DNA from 3 places in the Kitasatospora sp. NPDC101235 genome. Region 1 is predicted to be linked to each of the others. Evidence: predicted binding sites of a transcription regulator. Region 1 holds the regulator's gene; each other region holds the start of a gene.

Region 1 (4,613 bases):
GCATGCGCCAGCGGCTCGGCGCCCTCCTCGTGCAGCACGGCGGCGAACGCGGCCTGTGCCAGCACCGGTGCCAGCTGCCTGGTGGTCATCGGCTCGCGGACCTCGGGGAAGCGCAGCCGGCGGGACTGCTTGCCCGCCTCCCGGGCCGTGGCCCGCCACTTGGCGAGCGCCTTGGCGCCGCGCTCGCCCTTCCACTGGGTGATGCAGCGCGAGGCGGCCCACGGGATCACCACGTCCACGCCGACCTCGGTCATGGTCTCCACGGCCAGCTCACCGCGGTCGCCCTTGGGCAGCGCCTGGACCACCACGATCCGCGGCGCGGGCTCCGGCTCCCGGCGCACGGCGGCGACCGTCACGTCGATCGCGTCCTTGCCGAGCACCTCGGCGACCGTGCCGTCCACGCCGAGCCCCAGCCCGTCGGCCAGGGTCACCGCCTCGCCCGGCTCCAGCCGCTTCACCGCGGCCGCGTGCCGCCCCTCCGGGCCGTCCAGGCGCACCACGGCCCCGGGCACGGCGGCGGCGATCCGCTCGGTCTCGACGACGAAGACGGGCGCGGTCATGACGGAGAACCTCCAGGAGTGGGACGGAAACACGGAAGAGGTGCCGGGGGCCTTCCCCCGGCACCCCTCCGCGGACGGCTACCGGCCGTTAAAGGCGTCCTTCAGCCGGGAGAAGAGGCCCTGCTGGCCCGGCGCGAACTGGCCGGCCGGCCGCTCCTCGCCGCGCAGCACCGCGAGGCGGCGCAACAGCTCCTCCTGCTCGGCGTCGAGCTTGCCGGGCGTCTTCACCTCGACATGCACTATCAGGTCGCCCCGGCCGCCACCGCGCAGGTGGGTGATGCCCCGGCCGTGCAGCGGGATCGACTGGCCGGACTGGGTGCCGGGCCGGATGTCGACCTCCTCCAGGCCGTCCAGGGTCTGCAGCGGCACCTGGGTGCCGAGCGCGGCCGCCGTCATCGGGATGGTGACGGTGCAGTGCAGGTCGTCCCCGCGCCGCTGGAAGATGGTGTGGGCGGTCTCGGCGATCTCGACGTACAGGTCGCCGGCCGGGCCGCCGCCGGGGCCGACCTCGCCCTCGCCGGCCAGCTGGATCCGGGTGCCGTTGTCGACACCGGCCGGGATCTTGACGGTCAGGGTGCGGCGGGCCCGCACGCGGCCGTCGCCGGCGCACTCCGGGCACGGGGTCGGCACGACGGTGCCGAAGCCCTGGCACTGCGGGCAGGGGCGGGAGGTCATGACCTGGCCCAGGAAGGACCGGGTGACCTGGGAGACCTCGCCCTTGCCGCGGCACATGTCACAGGTCTGCGCCGAGGTTCCGGGGGCCGCGCCCTCGCCGCTGCAGGTGGTGCAGGTGACGGCGGTGTCGACCTGGAGCTCCTTGGTGGTGCCGAAGGCGGCCTCCTCCAGGGTGATCTCCAGCCGGATCATGGCGTCCTGGCCGCGGCGGGTGCGCGAGCGCGGGCCGCGCTGGCCGGCCGCGGCGCCGAAGAAGGCGTCCATGATGTCGGAGAAGCCGAAGCCCGCCGCGCCGGCGCCGAAGCCGCCCGCACCGCCGCCGCCGCCCGGGGACAGCGGGTCCCCGCCGAGGTCATAGACCTGACGCTTCTGCGGGTCGGAGAGCACCTCGTAGGCGGCGTTGATCTCCTTGAACCGCTCCTGCGTCTTCGGGTCCGGGTTGACGTCCGGGTGCAGTTCGCGTGCCAGGCGCCGGAACGCCTTCTTGATCTCGTCCTGCCCCGCATCCCGTCGGACGCCGAGTACCGCGTAGTAGTCCGTGGCCACCAAATGCTCCGCTTGTTCCGCCTGTAGTAGTGCTGCGACTGGACGCCCCCGTTAGATTTCTAACGGCGGCCTTTGCTAGGACTCGGCCAGGATCTGGCCCACGTACCGCGCCACCGCTCGCACCGCCCCCATTGTGCCCGGGTAATCCATCCGGGTCGGACCGATCACACCCAGTTTGGCCACGCTCTCGTCGCCCGAACCGTAGCCGACCGAGACGATCGAGGTGGAAGTCAGCCCCTCGTAGGTGTTCTCCCGCCCGATCCGGACCGTCATCGCGGCGTCCGCGGTCTCACCCAGGAGGCGGAGCAGGACGACCTGCTCCTCCAGGGCCTCCAGCACCGGCTGGATGGTGAGCGGGAAGTCGTGCCCGAAGCGGGTCAGGTTGGCCGTGCCGGCCAGCATGATCCGCTCCTCGTTCTGTTCGGCGAGGGTCTCGAACAGCGTCGCCAGGACCGTGCTGACGGTCGGCCGGTCGACCTGCTCGAAGTGCGCCGGGAGTTCCTCCAGCAGTCCGGGGACCTCCGGGAGGCGCCGGCCGGTGGCTCTCGCGTTGATCCGGGCCCGCAGGTCCGCCAGCACCGTCTCGCCGACCGCGCCCGGGCAGTCGACCATCCGCTGCTCGACCCGACCGGTGTTGGTGATCAGCACCAGCATCACCTTGGCCGGGGCCAGCGCCACCAGCTCGATGTGCCGGACGGTGGAGCGCGACAGCGAGGGGTACTGCACCACCGCGACCTGCCGGGTCAGCTGGGCGAGCAGCCGCACGGTGCGGGCGACCACGTCGTCCAGGTCGACCGCGCCGTCCAGGAAGTGCCGGATGGCCCGGCGCTCGGGGGCGCTCATCGGCTTGATCTCGGCGAGCTTGTCGACGAAGAGGCGGTACCCCTTGTCGGTCGGGATGCGGCCGGCACTGGTGTGCGGCTGGTGGATGTAGCCCTCCTCCTCCAGCGCCGCCATGTCGTTGCGGACGGTCGCCGGCGACACCCCGAGGTTGTGCCGCTCCACCAGGGCCTTGGAACCGACCGGCTCCTCGGTGCCCACGTAGTCCTGCACGATCGCGCGGAGCACGGCGAGCTTGCGGTCGTCCAGCTGGCGGACCTCACCGGCCATGGGGCACGCACCTCCGTCTTCGCACGTTGTCCGACTGTGTCCCTTGCTGCTGCGGGCCGCTCCGGAAGGCCCCGGCCTTGGCACTCTGAACACGCGAGTGCCAAATCCGTACCTGCCAGTGTAAGGCCCGGGTCCTACGGCAGGAACGGCCCGACCGGGGTGATCCTCCCCGCAGTTCCGCCCACGGCCCGCGGGGCGCCGACGGTTCGATCCTCCCGGCGCCGGGATGGTGCCGGGAGGCCGTCCGGGTGGCAGCATCGATATCGACGGCGAACGGAGGAGCAAGCGATGTCGAGCTCGGGCCAGCACACCCGTTTCGCACCTGATCGCGGCCTGACCAGCCGCATGGTCGCGACGATGTTCGTGATCGGGCTGCTGTACGTCGGTTTCACGGGCCTGCTGATCGCGCTTCTGCGCGGCGCCTGGCCACTGATCGTCCTGCTGTCCGGCGGGCTGTTCGTCGCCCAGTTCTGGTTCAGCGACAAGATCACCGAGCGGGCGATGGGCGCCCGCCAGGTGTCCGCGGAGCAGTTCCCCCAGCTGCACGGCACCGTCGACCGGCTCTGCGCCCTGGCCGACATGCCCAAGCCCCGGGTGGCGGTCGCCGACAACGACATGCCGAACGCCTTCGCCACCGGCCGCAACCCGCAGAACGCGGTGGTCTGCGTGACCACCGGACTGCTGCGCCGGCTGGAGCCGGAGGAACTGGAGGGCGTCCTCGCGCACGAGCTGTCGCACGTCGCCCACCGGGACGTCGCGGTGATGACGATCGCCGGCTTCCTCGGCGTCCTCGCCGGGGCGATGACCCGGATCGCGATGTACGGCGGGTTCATGGGCGGCGGGCGCAACAACAACGACCAGAACGCGGCCATCGTGGCCCTGATCATCCCGCTGGTGTCGATGGTCGTCTACGCGATCAGCTTCCTGCTCACCCGGCTGCTGTCCCGCTACCGCGAGCTGGCCGCCGACCGCGCCGCCGCCCAGCTCACCGGCCGGCCCAGCGCACTGGCCGCGGCCCTCACCAAGGTGACCGGGCAGATCGCGGCCATCCCCACCGAGGACCTGCGCAAGTCGCAGCCGTACAACGCCTTCTACTTCGCCCCTGCGCTGAGCGCCCGGGAGACCGCCTCGCAGCTGTTCTCCACCCACCCGACGCTGGAGAAGCGGCTGGCGCAGCTGGCGAGGATCTCCGAGCAGCTCGGCCACTGACCCCCGATGTGAAAGGACCGCCGTGGGAATCCTGGACGCCCTGTTCGGCCGCACCAAGCCCGTCAAGCCCGACCTCGACCAGCTGTTCGGCGTGCCGTCCGCCGCGCTCACCCTGGAGGCCGGGGCCGGGTTCACCCCCACCGGGCTCGGCTCGGTCTGCTTCGCCGCCGTCGAGGGCGCGGCCTTCGTCCAGGTCGAGCAGCAGGTCCGGGCGCTGCTGGACGCCGACACCGAGCGCGGCGGCGTCCCGGTGGAGGCCTCCAGGGACGGCTACGGCTACTCCTGGCTGCTCGCCCGGCACCGGCCCGAGGAGCTGCCGGAGCTGGTGAACGACCTGCACGCGGTCAACAGCGAGCTGGAGGCGAACGGCTTCGGGCCGCAGCTGCTCTGCTCGCTCGTCGCCTTCCGCGACCCGCAGGGGCGGTCGCTGGCCCTGGTCTACCTCTACAAGCGGGGCACCTTCTACCCCTTCGCCCCGATGCCGGGCGGCGGGGAGAAGCGCAACAGCCCGCT
Region 2 (4,613 bases), on a different contig from region 1:
ATAGCCGCCGACGCCGAGCGTGCCAAGGACGTCTTCATCCGCTCCAACCTCCGGCTCGTGGTCGCCGTCGCCCGTCGCTACCCGCGCAGCGGCCTGCCGCTGCTGGACCTCATCCAGGAGGGCAACGCGGGCTTGGTGCGCGCCGTCGAGAAGTTCGACTACGCCAAGGGCTTCAAGTTCTCCACCTACGCGACGTGGTGGATCCGGCAGGCGATCACCCGGTCCATCGCCGACCAGTCCCGCACCATCCGGCTGCCCGTGCACCTGGTGGAGGAGCTGGGGCGGATCCGGCGGGTGCAGCGGGAGAAGTCCAAGGAGCTGGGCCGCGAGGCGGAGCCGGCCGAGATCGCGGCCGAGCTGGACACCACCGAGGCCCGGATCAAGGACGTGCTGGACTGGGCGCGAGACCCGGTCAGCCTCAACATGTCGGTCGACGACGAGGGCGAGACCCAGTTCGGTGACCTCGTCGAGGACACCGGGGCCACGTCCCCCGAGGACGCCGTGATGGTCATGCTCCGCCGCGAGGAACTGGACGACCTGATCGGGCGGTTGGACGACCGCACCGCCTCGATCATCCGCTCCCGCTACGGGATGGAGGACGGCCGCGAGCGCACCCTCACCGAGGTGGGCAAGCAGCACGGCCTCACCCGCGAGCGGATCCGCCAGATCGAGAAGCACGCGCTGGCCGAGCTGAAGAAGATCGCCGACCACGCGGGCTTCGAGGCCGCCTGAGAGTCCGCCCGAGAGTCCGTTTGACGGACCACCCGGCCCACTGGCCGAGCCTCACCCGGGCCCTGGCGCGGAGCACTCCGCACCGGGGCCCGAGGCGTGCCACGGGGCTCTTAGGCTGGAGGGAAGGGACGAGCGAGGGAGTGGACAGCGTGAACGATCAGGGACAGGAAAAGGACCGGGAGCAGGACCAGGGCCAGGAGTCGCGGAAGGCCGCGGCGGCCAAGGCCCGACTGGTCTTCCGGGACCCGATGGACCAGCAGTCCAGGGACGACACCGATGCCGGCTGGGGCGACCGCCCCGGGGCCGGCGGCAGTGGTGGGCGGGGGCTGGACTGGTACCTGAGCCAGCGCCCGCCGCACCACGGGGGCTGAGGAACGGGGAGCGGGGCGAACGGCGCCTGCCGGTCAGCGAAGCGGCGTGACCAGCGCGTCGCGGATCTCGGTCAGCAGTTGGACCTCCTTGAGCTCGGCCTCCGCCGCCTCCTCGGCGACGGTCTTGCGGTGGGCCGCCAGCTTGTTCATGGGCACGATCAGAACGAAGTAGACGACCGCCGCGGTGATCAGGAACTGGAGCGCGGCGCTGAGCACCGATCCCCACAGGATGAGGATTCCGGACGTGACCTCACCGGTCGGGCTCACCTCGCAGGGCCCCTTGAGGCAGGAACTGTAGGACGAGAGGTCCTTCGTCCCGAAGACGCCGACGAGCGGATTGATCACACCCTTGACGAAGGCGTTGACGATGTTGGTGAAAGCCGCCCCGATGACCACGGCCACGGCGAGTTCGACGACATTTCCACGCAGCAGGAATTCCTTGAAGCCCTTCATGCCGCCTCGAACGACGAAGCCTTCTCCCGGTTACGGGTGATCTTCCGCAGGCCCGGACTGACAACCCGTCCGGCCCAGTACACCTCCCTGGGGCGGCGGCAGCCCGGCCCGCGCGGGCCCCAGCGCCAGTGCCGCCGCCACCGCGAGCAGCACCAGCACGGGCACCCCGGCCCGCCGCCGCACCGCACTGCGCCAGCGGTGCCACCTGCCGCACCCGCGCCGGATCGGCGGGAAGCTCGGAAGCTCCTGCCGGGGTGGCACGGCGGGTGCGGGCAGTGGAAGAGGCAGGGGCAGGGAGAAGCTCGTGGTCGTCATCGACGCACCTCCGGAGTGTCGGCGGGCCCGCCTCTCGCGGACCGGATGCCCACACGATGAGCGTTTCCGGCGAACTCGGAAAGTCCTTTCCCCAGGCCTGTGGAAAACCCGCCCCTGTGGATAACTTCGTTCACCCGCACGAGTCAGTCGGACCCGTCCGAGGTGACGGGAAGCCTGCGGCCCGGGGTGGCAGGAAACCGGCGACGGAAACGACGGGACCGACGGGACCGACGGGAACGCGGAAAGGCCCGTCGCCCCCGCGTGGAAGCGGGGCCGACGGGCCTTTCCGAGGTCTACGGACCGTCCGGGCCGGTGCCCGGCGCCGAGGTCAGCTCGCGGCCGGAGCCGGGCTGGACGAGGCCGAGGAGCCGGAGCTCGACGGCGTCGAGGAGGGCGCGGGCGTGGAGGACGGCGTCGGGGAGGTCGACGAGGACCCTGCGCCCACCGAGCTGCTGGAGGAGGAGCGGCTGTCGGTCCGGTAGAAGCCGGAGCCCTTGAACACGACGCCCACGGCCGAGAAGACCTTGCGGAGCCGTCCCTGGCAGTCGGGGCACGTGGTCAGTGCCTCGTCGGTGAACTTCTGCACCGCCTCCAGGCCGTTGCCGCACTCGGTGCACTGGTACTGGTACGTGGGCACTTGTCTTCCTCCTGGCACTCTCGCCTGATGAGTGCTAACGATGGTCAATGATGCGGCATTCCGCGGGATCAGTCCAGCGACTGCGGTGTGAGATGGACCGGGGCCCGGCCGCCGGACCGCCGCCGCCTCAGCCCTTGGCCGCGCCCACCAGCTGCGCGGCACCACCGTGCTCCGCGTAACCGGAGCCCGGACCGCCGGCCGAACCGGAGCCCGGACCGGCAGCCGCAGGAGCGCCCGACCCGACCCCCGGCGCCACCAGCAGGTGCCGCAGCGAGGCCAGCACGATCAGCCCCAACCCGGCCCCGGCGACCGGCACCAGGAACCCGGTCGAGGGCCCGTGCCCGTCGATCAGTCGGCCCGCCGCCATCGAGCCGACCGCCAGCCCCAGTCCGATGGCGCCGGTCAGCCAGGTGAAGGCCTCCGTCTTGGCCCCGTCCGCGACCAGCGTCTCGACCAGGGTGTAGCCGCTGATCAGGGTCGGCGCGATGGCCAGCCCGCAGAGCAGCCCGGCGACGGTCAGCGCGACCAGGTTGGGCATCGCCCACAGCACCGAGCAGCCCAGCACCAGCAGCGCGTAGCTGATCAGCATCCGCTGCTGCACCGGCCGCCGCCAGGCGATCACGCCGTACAGCACGCCGGCCAGCATCGAGCCGCCGGCGAAGATCCCGTACACGGTGCCGCCGGCGTCGTGCTGCCCGACCGAGTCGGCGAAGGCGTTCACCGAGACCTGCATGCCGCCGAAGACCGCGCCGACCCCGAGGAAGGTCCCGGCCAGCAGTCGGACGCCGGGGGAGGCGAGCGCCGAGGCGCGCCTGGTGCCGGGTTGCGGCACGATCCGGGTCGGTGCGGTGCGCCGCTGGGCGGCGAAGGCCAGGCCGCCGACGAGGGTCAGCGAGGCCTCGGCGACCAGGGCGGTGGCCGGGTTGGCGAGGGCGGCGATGCCGGAGGCCAGGATCGGGCCGATCACGAAGGTGAACTCGTCCGTCACGGACTCGAAGGCGAAGGCGGTGCTCACCCGGGCCGCGGAGGCCTCGGAGGCGCCGTCCGCGGTGAACTTGGCCACCCAGCGGGCCCGGACCATCGCGCCGACCTGCGGCACGCTCGCCCCGGCCGGGACGGCGGCCAGGAACAGGCACCAGGCGGGCGCGTGGCCGAGTGCGAGCGCGATCAGCACGCCGACCGAGACGGCGTGCACCAGGACGGTCGGCACGAGCACCGCGGCCTGGCCGTAGCGGTCGGCGAGCCGCCCGGTCTGCGGCCCGACCAGGGCCTGGGCGACGGCGGCGACCGCGGTGACCGTACCGGCGGTGCCGTACGAGCCGTGGGTCTGGGTGACGAGCAGCAGGATGCCCATGCTGAGCATCGCGTACGGCAGCCGCGCGACGAGGGCGGGGGCCAGGAACGTCCAGGCCCCGGGAGTGCGGAGCAGCTCGCCGTACCCGACACGGGCGGGGGCCGGAGCTGCGGGGGTGGCCGCGAAGTCCGCGGCGGTGTCGACCGTTCGGCGCGCCGTCACGGTCGGTCCTTCCTGCTGCCTGGTAGCGCGGCAGGGCATGGTGTGGCCCCGACGGCGCCGAGAGTCGTCCTCTCGCGCGTCGACCGGGGTAGATACCGGGTCGGTCCGGCGTGGTGGCCGGGGCCGGACCGCGGCCGCCGAGCGGTCGCGCCAACTCTGCGTCAGGCAGATGCTGGGGGTGGTCTAGCTGTGGTTATACGGCGTGGTCGAACCAGCATACAGTTACGCGCGTAGACCCCGCCAGCCCCACCCGTCCCGGCGACCCGGCCGCCCTGGCCCTGGAGCACCCCGGCCGGGGCCTGCCGGGGCCCGGTGGGGGCAGGCGAGGGCCCGCCCTCACCGCCCGTTCAGCCACCCCGCGAGCTTGCCGCCCTTGTCCACGGCCCGCAGCCGCCGCTCCGCCGCCTCGCCGACCTCGTCCGTGGTGACCACCAGCAGCTCGTCCCCGCCGCGCAGCATCGTCGCCTTGTCCGGCACGAAGGAGTTCCCCTCGCGCACGACCAGGGTGACCGCCGCCCCCTTGGGCAGCCGCAGCTCGCTGATCTCCACGCCCGACATCTTCGAGGTGGGGGAGAGCGTGACCGACAGC
Region 3 (4,613 bases), on a different contig from region 1:
GTCCTGGTCGGCCCCCGTGACCTCCACCACCCACCACAAGCCCGAGACCGCAGCAGCCGCCCACCACACGCCACACCCAGCGCCCCATGCGCGCACCGTATCCACCGCCGCGCCGGCCCCGGGGAGCGTCCCCACCGGCTAGTCCAGCTTGCCCACCGGCGCCACGACCGCGCCCCGCTTGCCGCACACCCAGTGCGGCTCCGGCCCCAGCTCGGGCTCCACGCTCAGCGCGTGGGGGTCCCCGTCCGCCGCGCAGTCGGTGCACAGCGGCCAGCGTCCGTACGCCTCCAGCAGCGCGTCCTGGACGTCCTGGGCGACCAGCCCGAGCACGTACTCGGTGCCGTCCGGCCACTGCTCCAGCCACCAGCGGCGGTGTGTGACGGCCTGCTCCACCAGCGAGACGACGGCGGCGTCCGCCACGTCCCGCGCGGTGAGGTCGGCCAGGATCATTGCCCGCGCGTTGTGCAGGGCGGTCTCGATGTCGTCAGCAGCCATCCGTCCATTCTCCGTCGACACGTCCGAACGCCGAAACGCCGTGTGGGCGGCCCCCGAAGGGAACCGCCCACACGGACGAGGAATCAACCGATCCGATCAGGATCAGAAGTCCATGTCACCGCCCGGCATGCCGCCGCCGGCGGCCGCGGCGGCCTTCTCCGGCTTGTCGGCGATGACGGCCTCGGTGGTGAGGAACAGCGCCGCGATGGAGGCGGCGTTCTGCAGCGCGGAGCGGGTGACCTTGGCCGGGTCGATGATGCCCGCGGCGACCAGGTCGACGTACTCGTTGGTGGCGGCGTTCAGGCCGTGACCGGCGGGGAGGTTGCGCACCTTCTCCACCACGACGCCACCCTCCAGGCCGGCGTTGGTCGCGATCTGCTTGATCGGGGCCTCCAGCGCGACCTTGACGATGTTGGCACCGGTGGCCTCGTCGCCGTCCAGCTCCAGCTTGTCGAACGCGACACCGGCCTGCAGCAGGGCGACGCCACCACCGGCGACGATGCCCTCCTCGACGGCGGCCTTGGCGTTGCGGACGGCGTCCTCGATGCGGTGCTTGCGCTCCTTGAGCTCCACCTCGGTGGCCGCGCCGGCCTTGATGACGGCCACGCCGCCGGCCAGCTTGGCGAGGCGCTCCTGGAGCTTCTCGCGGTCGTAGTCCGAGTCGCTGTTCTCGATCTCGGCGCGGATCTGGTTCACGCGGCCCGCGACCTGCTCGCTGTCGCCGCCACCGTCGACGATGGTGGTCTCGTCCTTGGTGATGACCACCTTGCGGGCGGTGCCCAGCAGGTCGATGCCGGCGTTCTCCAGCTTGAGGCCGACCTCCTCGGAGATCACGGTGCCACCGGTGAGGATGGCGATGTCGCCGAGCATGGCCTTGCGGCGGTCACCGAAGCCCGGGGCCTTGACGGCGACGGACTTGAAGGTGCCACGGATCTTGTTCACGACCAGGGTCGACAGGGCCTCGCCCTCGACGTCCTCGGCGATGATGACCAGCGGCTTGCCGCTCTGCATGACCTTCTCCAGCAGCGGGAGCAGGTCCTTGACCGAGCCGATCTTGGAGTTGGCGATGAGGATGTACGGGTCCTCGAAGGTCGCCTCCATGCGCTCCAGGTCGGTGGCGAAGTAGGCGGAGATGTAGCCCTTGTCGAAGCGCATGCCCTCGGTGAGCTCAAGCTCCAGGCCGAAGGTGTTGCTCTCCTCGACGGTGATGACGCCTTCCTTGCCGACCTTGTCCATGGCCTCGGCGATCAGCTCGCCGATCTGGGTGTCGGCGGCGGAGATGGAGGCGGTGGAGGCGATCTGCTCCTTGGTCTCCACGTCCTTGGCCTGGGCGAGCAGCTGGTCGGAGACGGCCGCGACGGCCTTCTCGATGCCGCGCTTCAGGGCCATCGGGTTGGCGCCGGCGGCGACGTTGCGCAGACCCTCGCGAACCAGGGCCTGGGCGAGCACGGTGGCGGTGGTGGTGCCGTCACCCGCGACGTCGTCCGTCTTCTTGGCGACCTCCTTGACGAGCTCCGCACCGATCTTCTCGTACGGGTCCTCGAGCTCGATCTCCTTGGCGATGGAGACACCGTCGTTGGTGATCGTGGGGGCGCCCCACTTCTTCTCCAGCACGACGTTGCGACCCTTGGGGCCGAGCGTGACCTTCACTGCGTCGGCGAGCTGGTTCATGCCACGCTCAAGGCCGCGGCGAGCTTCCTCATCAAAGGCGATGATCTTGGCCATCTGAAGTGGTCCTCCGGGACACGGTCGACTGCTCGGACCAAGGGGTGCCCGCGACGGACGGCCCTGGTGTGCGGGGGTCCATTCCCCTACCGCTCCCGGGGGCCTCACCGACCCGGTCCGCTGTCACTCTCACGCTGTGAGTGCTAACGCAATGATTAGCACTCACCGTGGTCGAGTGCAAGCCCAATCGACAACCCGCGAGCCGCCGCCGGGGCCGCCCGGGAACGCCGACGGGCCCGTACGACACGTGTCGTACGGGCCCGTCGAGAAGCGAGTGGTCACCAGCCGAGGGCCGCGCCGAGCTCCTGGGGTCGGAAGGAGGTCAGACCGCCGCGCGAACCATGTCCGCCTGCGGGCCCTTCTGTCCCTGGGAAATCTCGAACTCGACCCGCTGGCCCTCCTCGAGGGTGCGGTAGCCGTCCATCTGGATCGCGCTGTAGTGGACGAAGACGTCCGCACCACCGTCGACCGCGATGAAGCCGTAGCCCTTCTCCGCGTTGAACCACTTGACGGTGCCCTGAGCCATTCCGAACTCCCCTAGTGCTGTGCTGGCCCTTCACGTGCCCGCAGGTCGCGGGCCCGGGTTGGTTAGAAGGCCGGCCCGGGGAACCCCCCCTGGGCGCAGCCGTGCACGCCGCAACCCTCCGCGCGGAGCGCCGAGCGGCTTCCGGTGAGCGGGTGATTGCGTCGACCGCCGCTGAATGTATCCGGATCGAAGCCCTCTGCAACAGGGCCAGCCGCCGGTAATTCCACCGCGGCGTCAACGGACAGGACGGGCTGAATCGGGAAAATCTCGGCATTCCACGCCGGACATAGCGGACGAATTACCCAAATCACCGCGGTAATTCTGACATCTGCCTGACATGTTTCACGGGCCGCCGCCAGCGGCGGGAGATCCCCGGGCCGAGCTCTGCGGAGGCCGAAAGGGAAACCCTGTTCCCAGCCGAGCCACACTCTACTCCGACTCGACCCGGAAATATTCCCGCCGGAATGCAGGCGGTCGCCCACGCATACGGAGAGCGGAATTCCGTACGCGCGGGCGACCGCGGGTTCTCCGGACGGCTCAGCAGCCGCCGGCCACCGCCGGGATGATCGAGATGCCGGCGCCGTCCTTCACCTCGGTCGCCAGGCCCTCGGCGAAGCGCACGTCGTCGTCGTTCACGTAGACGTTCACGAAGCGGCGCAGCTTGCCGGTGTCGTCCAGGATGCGGGCCGAGATGCCCGCGTGGTTCTTCTCCAGGTCGGCGATGACCTCGGCCAGGGTGGCACCCTCGGCGGCCACCTCGGAGGCGCCGCCGGTGTAGGTGCGCAGGATGGTGGGGATGCGGACGTTGGCGCTCATGACTCTCCTTGCGGGGGCGGGGTCTGTCGGGGTGGTTCAGAGGGACGCGAGGCCGGCGTCGCGGAACGAGTCCAGCGTCGGGCGGATGACGGCGGTCATCCCGGCGTCGGAGACGGCGTCCAGGGTCTTCAGGCCGTCGCCGGTGTTGATCGCGACGGTCTCCTTGGCCGGGTCCAGCTGCCCGGTCTCGACCAGCTTCTTCAGCACGCCGACGGTCACCCCGCCCGCGGTCTCGGCGAAGACGCCCTCGGTCCGCGCCAGCAGCCGGATCGCCGCCACGACCTCGGCGTCCGTGACGTCCTCCACCGCGCCACCGGTCCGGCGGGCGATGTCCAGCACGTACGGGCCGTCGGCCGGGTTGCCGATCGCCAGCGACTTGGCGATGGTGTCCGGCTTGACCGGCTTGATCACGTCCCGGCCGGCCTTGAACGCGGCCGACACCGGCGAGCAGCCCTCGGCCTGGGCGCCGAAGATCCGGTACGGCCGGTCCTCGACCAGGCCGAGCCTGATCAGCTCCTGGAGACCCTTGTCGATCTTGGTCAGCTGCGAGCCCGAGGCGATCGGGATCACGATCTGCTCCGGCAGCCGCCAGCCGAGCTGCTCGCAGATCTCGTACGCCAGCGTCTTGGAACCCTCGCCGTAGTACGGCCGCAGGTTCACGTTGACGAAGCCCCAGCCCTCGCCGGCCGGGTCGCCGATCAGCTCCGAGCAGAAGCGGTTCACGTCGTCGTAGTTGCCCTCGATGCCGACCAGCTCGCCGCCGTACACCCCGGCCATGACGACCTTGCCCTGCTCCAGGTCGTGCGGGATGAACACGCAGGACCGGAACCCGGCCCGGGCCGCCGCCGCCCCCACCGCGCCGGCCAGGTTGCCGGTCGAGGAGCAGGACAGCGTGGTGTACCCGAACGCCCGGGCCGCCTCGATCGCGCACGCGACCACCCGGTCCTTGAACGAGTGCGTCGGGTTGCCGGAGTCGTCCTTGATGTGCAGCTGGGCGGTGAAACCGAGCTCCCGGCCCAGGTTGTCCGCCTTGACCAGCGGGGTCCACCCC

The links. The regulator HrcA, encoded in region 1, represses chaperone genes, less so after heat shock. The targets are predictions, from matches to a motif close to TTNGCACTCNGNNNNNCNGAGTGCNAA.
Region 2: a site for HrcA is predicted at 2,520-2,546, ahead of ACIRRH_RS03655 (FmdB family zinc ribbon protein). Genes of this name have one in related genera too.
Region 3: a site for HrcA is predicted at 2,376-2,402, ahead of groL (chaperonin GroEL). Genes of this name have one in related genera too.

Annotation. Positions count from the first base shown of each region.
Region 1 covers NZ_JBIWNZ010000001.1:140,336-144,948, reverse strand. The annotation lists gene ACIRRH_RS00675 (16S rRNA (uracil(1498)-N(3))-methyltransferase) at 1-560, opposite strand, end outside; gene dnaJ (molecular chaperone DnaJ) at 639-1,781, opposite strand; gene hrcA (heat-inducible transcriptional repressor HrcA) at 1,857-2,891, opposite strand; gene htpX (zinc metalloprotease HtpX) at 3,180-4,100, shown strand; gene ACIRRH_RS00655 (hypothetical protein) at 4,123-4,613, shown strand, end outside.
Region 2 covers NZ_JBIWNZ010000002.1:31,795-36,407, forward strand. The annotation lists gene ACIRRH_RS03640 (sigma-70 family RNA polymerase sigma factor) at 1-732, shown strand, start outside; gene ACIRRH_RS03645 (hypothetical protein) at 882-1,103, shown strand; gene mscL (large conductance mechanosensitive channel protein MscL) at 1,137-1,556, opposite strand; gene ACIRRH_RS03655 (FmdB family zinc ribbon protein) at 2,200-2,508, opposite strand; gene ACIRRH_RS03660 (MFS transporter) at 2,636-4,024, opposite strand; gene ACIRRH_RS03665 (potassium/proton antiporter) at 4,361-4,613, opposite strand, start outside.
Region 3 covers NZ_JBIWNZ010000014.1:150,754-155,366, forward strand. The annotation lists gene ACIRRH_RS23760 (hypothetical protein) at 139-495, opposite strand; gene groL (chaperonin GroEL) at 598-2,220, opposite strand; gene ACIRRH_RS23770 (cold-shock protein) at 2,543-2,746, opposite strand; gene ACIRRH_RS23775 (MoaD/ThiS family protein) at 3,284-3,562, opposite strand; gene thrC (threonine synthase) at 3,599-4,613, opposite strand, start outside.